DNA from 2 places in the Neptunomonas japonica JAMM 1380 genome. Region 2 is predicted to be linked to the other one. Evidence: predicted binding sites of a transcription regulator. Region 2 holds the regulator's gene; the other holds the start of a gene.
What was found. The regulator PhoB, encoded in region 2, activates phosphate uptake and scavenging genes when phosphate is short. The targets are predictions, from matches to a motif close to TGTCATANNNNTGTCANA.
Positions count from the first base shown of each region.

Region 1: the regulator PhoB is predicted to act here: its motif matches at 2,593-2,610, upstream of NEJAP_RS07945 (PhoX family protein).

Region 1 covers NZ_AP014546.1:1,697,228-1,704,793, reverse strand. Annotated here, with positions in the region: gene NEJAP_RS07955 (AraC family transcriptional regulator) at 1-397, shown strand, start outside; gene NEJAP_RS07950 (putative bifunctional diguanylate cyclase/phosphodiesterase) at 410-2,335, opposite strand; gene NEJAP_RS07945 (PhoX family protein) at 2,691-4,592, shown strand; gene NEJAP_RS07940 (PolC-type DNA polymerase III) at 4,655-5,296, opposite strand; gene NEJAP_RS07935 (methyl-accepting chemotaxis protein) at 5,697-7,566, shown strand, end outside.
Region 2 covers NZ_AP014546.1:4,026,174-4,033,739, forward strand. Annotated here, with positions in the region: gene pstB (phosphate ABC transporter ATP-binding protein PstB) at 1-39, shown strand, start outside; gene phoU (phosphate signaling complex protein PhoU) at 99-842, shown strand; gene NEJAP_RS18990 (diguanylate cyclase) at 986-2,512, shown strand; gene NEJAP_RS18995 (DUF1415 domain-containing protein) at 2,509-3,090, opposite strand; gene NEJAP_RS19000 (chorismate--pyruvate lyase family protein) at 3,189-3,734, shown strand; gene ubiA (4-hydroxybenzoate octaprenyltransferase) at 3,759-4,649, shown strand; gene phoB (phosphate regulon transcriptional regulator PhoB) at 4,726-5,421, shown strand; gene phoR (phosphate regulon sensor histidine kinase PhoR) at 5,458-6,771, shown strand; gene cysZ (sulfate transporter CysZ) at 6,780-7,526, opposite strand; gene NEJAP_RS19025 (hypothetical protein) at 7,541-7,566, opposite strand, start outside.

The DNA of each region.
Region 1 (7,566 bases), 1.8 Mb from region 2:
AAAAGATGGGCGCTTATTACGGCTTATCAGGGATTACCTTATCGAGGCTGATGATATTGCTTTACAACTCCCGTACCCTAAGGACCCACGCTTAATTCAAATAACGATGACCCTGCAAGACGAACCTTTTAATAACAATACGCTAGAAGACTGGGGAAAGCAGATTGGGGCATCCTCTCGAACGCTCACACGGCTTTTTATTAAAGAAACAGGTTTATCGTACCGAGAGTGGAAACAACGCTTAAAACTTCAAATTGCGATAAGTATGTTAAGTGAGCAACACGCAATCAGTGCTATTTCTGATCACTTGGGTTACGAGTCTGTTTCGGCTTTTACTTATATGTTTCGTAAAGAGCTTGGCCTTTCACCCAGCTTTTATGTAGCCCAATACCCGTAGTAATACTGCCAATTAAGAGAGTACTTCAAGACTTTTAATCGAGGTATCATCAGCGTCATTTTGGCTGATAAAGCTTATTAAGTCAGGCTTTTTCAAAGGGTATGAGAGCAGATAACCTTGTATCCAGTCACAATTAATCTCTTGTAAATATTCTAACTGCCTCTGGTTTTCTACACCTTTTGCGGCGATTCTAAGGTCGTAAAGTTTTCCAAGATTATTAAAAATTTTTACCATCTTAGTTTTATCAGCATCTTCTGAGAAAAGCTCTCTTACAAAAGAGCTATCAATTTTTAAGCTATCAAGCGGGTAGTGATTTAGTTGCCCAAACGCCGTACTCCCTGTACCGAAGTCATCTAGGGCAATGGACACACCTAGTGCTTTTATTTTCTCAAACGCTAATGCAATGATTTCATCACTCAATAAAAGAGCCGTTTCGGAAATTTCTAACTCGACTGTAGAAGGAGCCACTTGGTGCTTCTCTAATAACTCTTCAACTGCCCGTGAAAACGAATCATTTTTAAGTTCAGCTCCAGATATATTGATACATACTTTACCCGTAAAACCTTGTTGCTGTTGCAACTCAGCTAGGTTGGCTAAGCTATTATCAATAACCCACAAATCTAACTCTTTAATTAAATTTGTTTTCTCAGCAACCGCAATAAATTGCTCAGGAGTAATCCCCTCTTCCGCTAAATTCTGGCATCGTAAAAGTGCCTCTATACCCACAACTTTAAGGGTATGGCAGCTAAACACCGGCATATAAACGAGTGAAAGCCGGTTTTGCTCAAGTGCAATCTTTAATTGCTCTTCTATGTAGTTTCGTTCTCGCAATAACTCTGCAATATCTTTTGTGTAATATTCAAATCGATTTCGACCATTACGTTTGGCTTCATACATCGCCAAATCAGCATGGTGCAGTAGTTCATCGGGAGTGGCGGCATCATCTGGGAAAGTAGCGATGCCAATGCTGGCAAATACTGAATGGGTATTCTCGACCGTTTCAAAGCCATTTTCGAACAATTTAAGTATACGCTCAGCAACGACTGCACTGCTTATGGGGCTACTTAAATCGTTTAATATCACAACAAATTCGTCTCCCCCTAAACGAGCAAGCTCATCAAACTTATCATCCATAACTATATCGGTTGGGCGTACTGTTTCTTTTAGTAAATCGCTGAAGCTACGCAACAAGATATCGCCGACTTCATGACCATAGTTATCATTTACTTGTTTAAAATTATCAAGATCAATATACAGTAGACCTACACGCTTATCTTCTTTGCCAGCACGGCGTAATAAACGCGTCAGATTAGATTTAAAGTTCCTACGGTTGGGTAAACCTGTAAGCGCATCATAATAGGCCAGCTTACGTATATCTTCATCATGTAATTGTATGATCATCTCATCGGCACGCTCTTTGGAATGCAAAACAGCCAAACAGATAAGACATAACACAAATAGTGTTACTTCAAACCGCACAGATTCAACGAAAGAGTAACTTGTCACTAACAAGCCAGATAAAGGGGTAAAAAGAATTAGACTACTAATGAGTATAAAACTACCGTAAAGCGTTACAGCAGTCCAAAAACGGTTAACAAACAGTGTTATCGCCAAAAGCGGATAGATCCAAAAAACACCCGTGTTTTCATGCCCACCTGTTATCAAAAGCGCCAATGGCAACACAAACAAATTAACATTCAACAAGTGAATAGCTAGTCCAACTCGTCTAGTCCAATACAACAAGTAAAGAATGAAAGATCCACTGACTGCACAGCTAAAAAGGATGGTGGCGAGTAAAAAAGACTGGTTATTATAGCTAATCAAGCTGAAAACCAATAACAATACAAAACCAATCAATGCCTGAATTTTGCACAGCCGTAATCGCGTTGCAAACTGTACATCAAGCATTTCTTGTCTGCTTTTATTATGGTAATTCACTGATAAGCTTCCCCGATTTCAGCATTTACATGAGTGGTATCTATCATAATTTAAGTAAAAACAAGACATAACTCCAAAAGACCGCTAACGACATTCACGAAAAACCTATAACAAAAGCATTAAAAAATAGTAACGAACGTCGTTTTCGTCAAATTATGATTACAATAACCACATGGCATATAGTGTAGTCTAAAAAAAATATTTTCTTACTCCCCCTAGCAGAATAACGCTACCTACACTGTAATCTCATTACCGACTGTCATCTTTTGTTAACAAATGACGTTTAGCCTTCCGCTCATTAGATTTCGCCAACGCCATTTTGGCATTACCTTTAAAAAGTAACTGGATATCTGTAATGAACAAAATCAAACTTCAAAATGATGCTAACCGACTTAATGATGACTCTGATTTCTCCAAAATAGTGGATAGTGGATTAAGCCGCCGCCGTTTCATGCAAGGTGGCGCCGCTGCAATGGGTCTTTTTCTAGCCGCCAATCCATTAGCACAGGCAATTGCAGCCGCCGCACAGCCAGCTAGCCAATTGTTAGGTTTCACTGCATTACCAGTCAGCACATCTGATGAGTTTATTGTTCCTAAGGGCTACATTGCTAAACCGCTGATATCTTGGGGTGACCCAATTTTAAAAGGCGCTCCTGCTTTTGATGAATCAGGTACACAAACCAGCGCTGCACAAGCCGGACAGTTTGGCGACAACACCGATGGCATGAGCCTTTTTCCTCTTTCTGCTAACCGTGCTCTGTTGGCTGTGAATAACGAATACACTAATTACCTACTGCTATTTGCTCATCAGGGAAAAGAGCTGACTGCAGATGATGTGAAAAAGGCCCAAGCAGCACATGGCGTATCTGTCTTTGAAGTAGAGCGTAAAGCCGACGGCCATTGGCATTATTTGAAAGACTCCACCTATAACCGCCGTATTACCGCTAATACTGAGATGCAAATCACAGGTGTGGCTGCTGGCCACCCTCTGCTACAAACTAAAGCTGATCCGAGCGGTAAAAAAGTATTAGGTACATTTAACAATTGCGCTAACGGCGAAACGCCTTGGGGCACATACCTTACTTGTGAAGAAAACTTTAACGGCTACTTTGCAGCGCCGGGTACGGAGATGGATAAGCACCAAAAACGTTACGGTCTAAAAGCCGATAAGAATAAGTACCAGTGGTACAAGTTCGATCAGCGTTTTGATATGTCTCAAGAGCCTAACGAGCCGCATCGCCATGGTTGGGTAGTAGAAATAGATCCAATGGACCCTACTTCTACACCGAAAAAACGCACTGCTTTAGGGCGTTTCAAGCATGAGAATGCTGCCGTAACTCTAGCTGACAATGGCCACGTTGTTGTTTATCTTGGTGATGATGAGCGTGGTGAGCACCTTTATAAGTTTGTTTCTAAAAACCGTTACAACCCAGACAACAAAGCCGCTAACCGTGATCTATTAGAAGAAGGCACTCTTTTTGTGGCTCGCTTTGATGCACAAGAAGGTGAATTGAAGGGTAATGGCGAGTGGCTAGAGCTAACACACGGCAAAAATGGTCTTACCGCCGAAAACGGCTTTGCGGATCAAGCTACCATTCAAATCTACGCACGTGAAGCCGCCACCATTGTTGGCGCAACAACAATGGACCGACCTGAGTGGGTTGCCGTTCACCCAAATAACCAGACGGTATGTTGTACGTTAACTAACAACAAGAACCGTGGTAAAAAAGACAATCAGCCAGTTACAGGCCCTAACCCACGTGCTGAAAATAAATACGGTCAAATTGTTCGCTGGAAGCCTGCAAACGCTGACCACACAAGCAACACATTCGACTGGGATCTGTTTTTAGTTGCAGGTAATCCAACCGTGCATAGCGACTTGTATGCAGGCAGTGCGAACATCACAGATGAAAACATGTTTAACAGCCCAGACGGCTTAGGCTTTGATAAAGCAGGCCGCTTATGGGTTCTTACTGATGGCAAGTACTCAAATGAAGGGGATTATGCAGGCATGGGTAATAACCAAATGCTATGTGCTGATCCTGACACCGGTGAAATACGTCGCTTTGCTACGGGCCCTATCGCCTGTGAGATTACTGGCCTGACATTCTCGCCAGACCAACGCAGCATGTTTGTTGGCATACAGCACCCTGGTGAGAAAAACGCTCCTTCACACTTCCCAGCGGGTGGCAACAGCAAGCCTCGCTCAACGATTATGGTAGTACAGCGCGAAGATGGTGGAATCATCGGCGCTTAAATAACTCTCAGTTACAGGTCTTGAGCCCCTCTTTGAGGGGCTTTTTTTTCTCTATACTCTGTCTATTTTTTGTTTGACGATGAGCGTTCAAGTAGTCGACGAACTGCGCTTTTTGGTGTTTTGGCAAGTGTTTGTAATAATTTGAAAGGCGCGTTAGATATTGCATATTGCTCATGCATAACACCGAGCATAGAAAGCCACAGTTTAGTTGTCATTTCTGAGTCATATAAGGCTCTATGAAAAGTACCTTCACTAGGGATATTGGCGTGGTTAATTAATGTACCTAACTTATGATCGGGCGAATTCTGGTACAACCTACGTGCCACCAGCATCGAACACGCAAACTGCCCAGTATACCCCCTTGAAATCATCCCTAGCTCTGCATCTAAAAAACGTTTATCAAATGACGCATTATGAGCAACCAAATTATAGCCATTGATAAAGTCAGCAAACTGATGCATCACTTCACCACATGAAGGAGCATCTTTTAGCATGCTATTTGTGATGCCCGTATAGTCTTCAATAAAACTACTGACCCGTACACCGGGATTCATTAATGCCTGAAAACGCCCTGTTATCTCACCTTGCTCAATACGCACAGCACCAATTTCAATCGCTCTATCTCCCATATCAGGCGACAAACCTGTGGTCTCAAAATCTAATACCACAACCGTATCGGCATTAGGAATAATTGCCCTTTCCAATATCCACTCCTTTATAAAGAGGCTTTATTTAAGCCATCTAGTTCAAATAAAAATGAGCCTTCGATAAGCATATTCGCAACATTATACGTTGTATGCATAAGACTGGAATAATTGAGGCATCTAAGACATTTATTCAAATTTAATTAAGAAAAACCTAATAAACCCACACTATTTAGAATCTATCTACTACTCTTTTAAACAATCTGTTTTCTTGAATAAAAACAAACAGATAGAAAAGTATTCGCTATATGAATGTTAGCTTAACAAAAGTGTTGCGTACCATATTTTATAAAATATAACGATACACATACGACATGATTTATCTGGTCTGAATACTTAAAAACTTAGCGATGGATGGTAAGTAAACTATCAATTTAAAAGGTACTCCATGTTCAAAAGAATGAAGCTTACAACCCAGCTCTCCAGCTCTTTCGGTGCGATGCTAGTGCTCATGTCCGTACTAGCGGGGATTGCTTATATTGGTTTAAATACTGCTTATAGCAACTTTGTTGAATACAGAGGCTTAGCAAGAGACAGCAACCTAGCGGGCCGCGTCCAAGCAAACTTATTAATAGTTCGCTTGGATGCCCTTAAATATTTAAAACAACAAAGTCCTGAAAATGTTAACGACTTCAATAAGCGTTTGGCACTACTCAAGACGTTATTAAATGAAGCGAGCCTGGAGATTGAACAACCAACCCGAGCACCACTCATTAAAAGCGCAATAATTAGCATTAGGGAATACGAAGAAGGTTTCAACAAGGTTCAGGAGTACTTTCAACACCGTAATGAGATTGTGAAAGATTCATTAGACCCCAATGGCCTACAGATGCGTAAGAATGTTACCGACATTATTACTTCAGCCTATAAAGATAATGATACACAAGCCACCTATTATGCTTCTCGTGCACAAGAACAATTACTCTTAGGTCGACTCTATGTGACTAAGTTCTTAGTCACTAACTTGGATTCAGATTATCAGCGTGCCAAACAAGAATTTACTGCTTTGGCTGAGGACCTACATAAACTCGACACTGTTCTAGAAAACCGCAGCCGTCGTAACCTACTGAATGATACTCAGGCAAGAATGAAAACTTACACCCTCAGCGTTGACGATGTGTACACAACGATTAAAGAGCGAAACAAAATCATTGATGGCACGCTGAACCGTATTGGGCCTCAGGTTGCCGACCAGTTAGAGCAAGTCAAACTATCCGTCAAAAAGGATCAAGACGAACTCGGCCCACTGGCACAAAGCTCTAGTGAGTCGACTATCACAACAGTCATTTCTATCTCCCTTATTGTTCTGATAGCGGGCCTATTTCTAAGCTGGTATATCGCTCGTGTTATTCGAGAGCCCATTGGCGGTGAACCAAAAGAAATCGAGCGACTAGCACGTCAGATTGCTAGTGGTGATTTAACCATGGAGTTCAGCCAGACAGGGAATGAAACGGGTATTTATGGCGCTATGCAAGAGATGGTTAAGACGCTAAAACAGATGCTAGGCCAAATTTCACAGTCATCCCAACAAATGAACACATCGGCAGCCAACTTAACATTGATTACTGAACAGGCGACCCAAGGCGCAGAAAGCCAAATGGAGCACTTACAACATACCTCACAGTCAATGGTTGAAATGTCAGCCACAGTGCAAGATATCGCGGAAAGCGCTCAGCTGGCATCAAATGCAGCAAATCACTCCGATAGTGAATCCAGTACAGGTAAAACGGTAGTCGCCCAAACTTGTGATTCAATGGTCGGCCTAGTTACACGCATACACGATGTCAGTTTAAACTTAGAAAACCTGAAACAAGAAACCAATCAAGTCGGATCAATTCTAGATGTTATTAGGGGTATTGCTGGACAAACCAATTTACTCGCCCTCAATGCAGCTATTGAAGCGGCTCGTGCGGGCGAACATGGACGAGGTTTTGCCGTTGTAGCCGATGAAGTCAGAAGCCTTGCCAGCCGAACCCAAGAAAGCACCGAAGAGATCCAAGCAATGATTTCTAAACTGCAATCCGAAGCGCAACGTTCAGTAAATGCAATGCAGCTCAATATTGAAGATGCAGAATCAACCGCGGGTAAAACACAAGAAGCAGGAGTGGCTCTTGACTCAATCTCTTCATCTGTAGGAACGATTCTAGACATGAACGTGAAAATTGCTAGCGCTTCAGAAGAACAAAGCATGGTGGCACAACAGATCTCAGATAATATAGGAACAGTTTATCAAACCGCTGTCGATACCGTTAAAGGTTCTGAAGAAACTC
Region 2 (7,566 bases):
AAGCAAACCGAAGACTACATTACTGGCCGTTACGGTTAATAATAAGACATATAAACTTTTCGTTTGTGAATCACTAATAAGGACGGAGTACCGTTACCGTGGAACTCACTAAAGATACATATTCGACCCATATCTCTCAGCAGTTCAATAATGAACTCGAGCAGATCCGCACCGAACTTCTCACTATGGGTGGCATAGTAGAGCGCCAGGTGCACGATGCAGTGGAAGCACTATTAACCGGCGATGCCGAATTAGCAGAGCGCTCACGTCGCGTTGATAAACAAACCAACGAAATGGAGCTGATGATTGATGAGCGCTGCACTACCATCATCGCTAAACGCCAGCCTGCAGCGAGTGACTTGCGCCTAATCGTTGCCATCTCCAAAGCCGTTAATGATCTTGAGCGGATGGGAGATGAAGCCAGCCGTATTTGCCGTCATGCCATCGAGTTAGTAGAAGATGGCGAATCACAACGTGGCTACCAAGAAGTCCGTCATATAGGCAACTTGGTACGCTCCATGGTGAAAGATGTATTAACAGCCTTTGCGCGTAACGATACCGAGCTTGCCTATCACGTCGCCAAGCAAGATAAGGCGGTTGATCAAGAGTACCGTACCGCGATGCGCTCCCTCATGACTTATATGATGGAAGATTCACGTGCAATCTCCAGTTGCTTAAATGTTATTTGGGTATTACGCAGCTTGGAGCGTATCGGAGATCATTCACGTAATATGTCTGAACACCTAATCTACCTTGTAAGTGGCACTGATGTTCGCCACCAACCACTTTCAAAGATTAAACAGACGGCAGGTATTAGTGAATCAGAAGAGCCTAAAGAGTAGTTATATCTACCTTATTGCTTAAAAAAACAGCCGGACCGGCTGTTTTTTACTTTGATAAAAAACAGTAACGACTGACATATTCCAAAAGTTTCGCTTGTTCTAGCCGCTATACATATGACAAGTAAACATAAGTGGTATTACACATGTCTAACGCTGCGCTGAACCAATATGTTGTCTATGGTGACCTTAATTGCCCGTATAGCTACGCTTTGCACGAACGCCTGAAAGCGCTCAACCTTCTCGATAAAGTTGATTACCGCTTAGTAGAGCATGCACAAGATATTGGCCTTTATGAAAATACCCCCGATATGCTCGCAGAACTGGCGAGTGATGTATTTTCAGTACGCAGTTATGCCAGTGAAATACCTATTTCTCTTCCGTCTGAACGCCCCGATAGTCGTTTTGCAATTCTATGTGTCATTGCCGCAGCACAAATCGATAGCCAAAAAGCCATTATTTTTAGAGATCTATTTTATAAAGCGATGTGGGTAGACGGCTTAGATATTGCTAGCCCTACGGTTATCTATGATTGCTTAGAAGCCGCTGATTTACCGACTGAACTGTCTATCGATATGGATGCCGAAGATATACTTGATGAGTGGCAAGATCGCTGGGAAAACAGTCACATAGGGTCACGCGTGCCTGTTATTTTCTCACCCGATAGCCGAAAATTAATTGGCCTAGCATCCATCGATGAAATTAGTGCTTTTTTTGCCGGAGAAGACAACAAGGTCGAATACGACTCCCGAGAAATGTGTAAGTACTCCGAACATCACACGATTGCCGTTTTTGCCAGCGAAGGCTTAACACCGGTATGGCAGCTCATTGAGGCATTGCGCAGCGACTACAACATTCTGCTCCCGGCAACACTAGGTGACTTGAAGCAGCAATTAGAATCTGCAGAGCAAACACCCGATCTTGTATTAATACACGCAACTGATGACTGGTTAAATAATCTATTACTTTGCCAACGTCTGATACAAAATATCAACAACACTTTTGTACCCATTGCGATAGTCGGCGCAGAAAGTGACGATCAACAAGAACTTAAGGCCTATGCACATGGCGCCTCTGATTACCTCGTTCAAGATCGTGCGGCGGGTATTATCCGTGCGCGTATCAGTATGATGTTAGAGCTAAAAAGATCACGTGATTTCCTCGAGCGCTCAGCCCGTATTGATGGATTAACAGGCGTCAATAATCGTAGGGAATTTGAAAAAAGCTTAGAAATGGAATGGCGCCGCAGTGCCCGTACCCGCCAACCCCTCTCTTTAATCATGTTAGATGTTGATCATTTCAAAGCGTTTAACGATCGCTATGGCCACTTAGCAGGTGATAGCTGCTTACGACGCCTGGCTGGCGTAATGCAAACTACAATTAACCGCTCCCATGATGCCGTGTGTCGCTATGGCGGAGAAGAGTTCGCCATTCTACTACCAGATACAGACACAAAGGGTGCGAAACGGGTAGCACAAGCGATTCGCGACCAGATCATGTTATTGGGCATTGCTCATGACCGCTCATCAACCGGTTTAGTGGTAACCGTTAGCCAAGGTGTCTCCACCTTAATCCCTTCTAGCAGCAACAGCCCTCACGAACTCGTTGAGCATGCGGACCAAGCACTCTACAAAGCAAAAAGCAGCCAACGAAACTGCGTTGTCGCTGCTTAATCAATAAAATCAGCAAACGGCGGGAAGCGCTTCTCTAAGCCTTCGCGCCCCATCTCTTGCAGTAATTTGATATTACGTTCAGGAATCTCTTCCGGGTTATCGTAATGCATCAACACCCGGCTCATTTGACCTTCACGAATAATATGTACCATCGGAAACGGGGAGCGATTCGTCCAATGGCTCAAGTCATCAGGAGCAACCCCAGCAAACAGGTATGCAGGGTGGAAACTAGCGAGCTGAAACACACCTGATAGTCCGGCTTTTGCTAGCAGTTTTTCAAAATGAGCGAGTAAATCAAGATAATCATAAAAGTCTGCCAAGCCTTGCGGCATTATCAACAAGGTTGTGGCGATTGTTTTCTCATCAGCATCTTGAATAAGATTAAGTTCTTTTAAAAAATCACTGGCCAGCCCCTCGGCGGTTTGCGCATCACTAACCGCATAGCGCAAGGTATCATGGCGTACCACAGGAGCAGCAAAAGGGCACAGGTTAAGTCCAACCACAATGGTCTCGACCCACTCACGGCTTAAACTAATCACGTCTTCACATTTATATTCAATACTTGTGTTCTTTTTCATAGCGGCATCCTAATCCAAACAGCCTCAATGAACCAGTCAGATATACTGTTTATAGACAGATAAGGTAGAATATAGCCCGGTTAAATAAGGAAGATACTGTGCCCATTCCCTCCGCTCTGACCTCCATGAATTTTGATGTTCGCTGGACAGGCCTGCGACGTGTAACACGTTTGCATGCACCGTTGTGCTGGCAACGCTGGCTAACCGACCGTGCGTCACTCACGCAACATTTACTCAACGCCAGTCATGGTAAATTTCGTGTAGAGGTGGTGCGCCAAGGCTGGGCTCGCCCTACTCGCTCAGAAGCACTCACACTGGGTATCCCCTTACGTCAGTTGGCCTTAATTCGCGAAGTGCATTTGTTAGGCAACGACCAAGTGTGGGTTTATGCGCGTTCCATCATTCCAGCATCCACAATGACAGGCCGTGAGCGCCAACTAAGCCATGTGGGAAACCGTTCTCTAGGTAGCATCCTGTTTAGTGATCCGACCATGCACCGTGGGCCATTACAAATTTCACGTTTACGCCTATCCAATCAACAAACCGTTTGGGCGCGTCGTTCTAAGTTTTTCCTATCAGGAAAACCTCTCCTTGTATGTGAAGTTTTTCTCCCAGCACTGGAGAAGGTACACTACACCCCATAATTCAAACTTGCCGATACTAACGCCATGTCAGAAACCATACCACAGCCTGCTTTATCCCTTCGGGAGCGCTTTGCGATCTATATTGATCTAACAAGGTTTAATCGCCCCATTGGAAGCTATCTACTACTTTGGCCAACGCTTTGCGCGTTATGGATAGCGGCAGAAGGCATCCCCGACACCAAACTTATTATTATCTTTGTACTAGGTGTCTTCCTCACTCGCTCAGCTGGCTGCGTTATCAATGACTTTGCTGACAGAAAAATAGATGCTCACGTTAAACGTACCTCACAACGCCCGCTGGCAACCGGCCGTATTCGTAGTAAAGAAGCACTGACTCTGTTTGCCGTATTGATGCTAACTGCATTTAGCTTGGTGCTTTTCACTAATAAAATGACTATTTTAATGTCATTTGGTGGGTTGTTTTTAGCTTCTTTATATCCCTTTATGAAGCGTCATACTCACTTACCACAAGTCGTTCTTGGCGCTGCTTTTGGTTGGGCTATTCCAATGGCATTCACCGCGGTAAACGAATCCATCCCTACCATTGCCTGGCTCATCTATATAGCCAAAATACTATGGACTGTGGCTTACGATACTATGTATGCCATGGTGGATCGTGACGATGATTTAAAAATCGGTGTGAAATCTACTGCCATTTTATTTGGAGATTTAGACAAAATAATTATTGGTGCTTTACAGCTATTAACCCTCATTATTTTCCTTTTAGTGGGCCAACAACTTAACTTTAGTTGGAGCTTCTATTTAGGCGTAGCGATAGCTGCCATTCTCTTTATATACCAACAATTTTTGATTAAAGACCGAGAGCGTGAGCCGTGCTTTAAAGCGTTCCTAAACAATCATTATGCTGGATTAGCTGTTTTTGCAGGCATTTTTCTGCACTATATGACACTTTAAGACATAGATGTAACATTTATGTCATATAAAAGCAGTGTAATACTCCCGACATATTTTATGCGTAGGGACGGTTAACATGTCTACTAGTAAACAAGTTCTAATTGTTGATGATGAAGCACCCATTCGTGAAATGATTGCTGTTGCTCTTGAAATGGCAGGGTATGAATGTAGCGAAGCAGACAATGCACAAACAGCACATGCCATGATTGTTGATCAACAACCTGACATGATTTTGCTCGATTGGATGATGCCTAACATGAGCGGCATCGAGCTAGCGCGACGCCTGCGAAAGGATGAAACAACCGCTGACATCCCCATCATTATGCTGACGGCCAAAGGCGAAGAAGAGAATAAGGTAAAAGGTTTAGAAGCCGGTGTTGATGACTACATCACTAAACCGTTTTCGCCTCGTGAGCTAGTTGCTCGTCTAAAAGCAGTGTTAAGACGTGCTACACCTAAAGGTATTGAAGACCCAGTCTCTGTTGACGGTTTAACACTTGATCCTGTGTCGCATCGCGTCACATCAAATGAAAACCCTATTGACCTTGGGCCAACCGAGTTTCGTTTATTACAATTCTTTATGACCCATCAAGATCGTGCATATTCACGAGGCCAACTATTAGATATGGTATGGGGTGGTAACGTTTATGTAGAAGAACGAACGGTCGATGTGCATATTCGCCGCTTACGCAAAGCGTTAGGTAATCAACATGATTATCTGGTACAAACAGTCAGAGGTACGGGTTATCGTTTCTCAACAAAAGTAGCTTAATTAAGCTGTCTAATACTACAGAGTAAAACGGATTTTATGCAAAACTCGCCACATGCATCTTTCGGTAATCTTATTATTATTGCATTCATATCTGCAACAATAGGGCTACTTATCGGGTATCTAAGTTGGGGCTTAGTTGTGGGCTTATCTATCTGGTGTATTTTGCAAATACGTCAGACAGAAAAGCTTAGAACCTGGCTGCAACGCTCCGATACCATACCGCCAGAAGCACAAGGAGCGTGGGGTGATATTTTTGATGATTTAGCACGTATTCAAAAACGCCAACAAGGTAAAACCAAACAGTTAAAAGACATCATTGTGCGTTTTCAACAATCCTCATCAGCTCTTGCCGATGCCTTTGTTATTATTGATCAGCATAATAATCTTGAATGGTGGAATTTATCAGCAGACCGCTTACTTGGACTCAAAGCATCAGCTGATCGCGGTAAGCCTGTAATTAACCTATTACGTGACCCTCGCTTCATTCGCTATTTTCGCAAAGGTAATTATGAGGACCCTCTGCAGTTACCAAGCCCAGTATTAAATGACACCGTTCTGCAATATCAGATTACAGAATTTGGTTTTGGCGATCGCCTTTTAGTTGCGCGTGATATCACACAGCTCGTTCGACTTGAGCAAACAAGACAGGATTTTGTCGCCAACGCATCTCATGAATTACGTACTCCGCTGACCGTTATACGTGGCTATTTAGAAACGTTTCTTGACCAAGAACTGCCAAAACCGTTAACCCGCGCTATGAATCAAATGCAAATTCAGGCGAGTCGTATGGAAAGCTTAGTCGCTGACTTACTCTTCTTATCACGCTTAGAAGCTAGCCAGCATATTCCAGATGAGAACCCTATACGTATTCAAGAAATGCTCCACTCTATCCAACAAGATGCTCTTATTTTGGCGCGTTCACAAAATAAAACACATGAGATTACGCTAAATATAGACACAGAATATGACCTTTTAGGCCAGCCTCAAGAACTCCACAGTGCATTCTCAAACTTAATTTTTAATGCAGTCAGGTATTCACCGCAAAAAGGGGAAATCAATATTCAGTGGTGGGTTGACCAAGAAGGTGGACACTTTGCTGTACAAGATAATGGGTTAGGTATTGAGTCTATTCATTTATCACGCCTGACCGAAAGGTTCTACCGTGTTGATGAGGGACGCTCCTCCTCAACCGGTGGGACAGGACTAGGGTTAGCGATAGTAAAGCACGCCTTACATCGCCATGGAGCCAAATTGACTATTGAAAGCCAACTTGGCAAAGGCAGCCTATTCAGCTGCCACTTTCCTCTGGACATGTTAGACAAAGTAAAACCCTTGGAGTCTATTGTCTAAGGGTCTCTTTAATGACCCACTTTTTGCTTAGCGCAATGCTCTTCACACCAAAATAATGTCGCTCCAATAACAGCAGCCGGCATCATAATTAGATTTACCAGCGGTATCATCATGCCAACTTGAACAAGGGCGCCAAAACTAAGTGATGTTAAGCGCCGTTCAGCCAGCATAACCTTCATTTGCCTAAAACTAACTTTATTGTTATCCATCGGATAATCGCAATATTGGATAGCCATCATCCACGCACCAAACAAAAACCATAAGAAAGGTGCAATAACATTCACTACGGGAATGAAGCTGATAATCAATAGTAAAAGCAAACGTGGTAAATAATAAGCAACTTTTGATAGCTCACGCTGCAACGCACGAGGAACGGTAGCCAACATCCCTTTCCAGCCCTCATCCGCCATAACCGCGCCGCTACGCATCTTCTCAACCTTCTCTGATAGGAAGCCATTAAAAGGCGCGGCAATTAGGTTAGCCACCATTGAGAAACCGTAATACACCGTAATTAATACCAACACAGCAAACAGCGGCCACAACAACCAATCCAGGAACGACATCCACTGCGGTAGTTGCCCCAACCAATAATTAACCCAGCCTTCAAACTCGTTAACCAGTAGCCAAATTGCACCGGAAAATATCAATATGTTGATCAGCATCGGTATCAATACAAATTGCCGAATGCCGGGTTCAGGCAACATACTGAACCCTCTGAGCAAATACCCTGCTCCTTTTACCGGATTGCCTCGCATTTTCCCTCCTAATATTAAACGATGAAGTTAACCGCAAGAC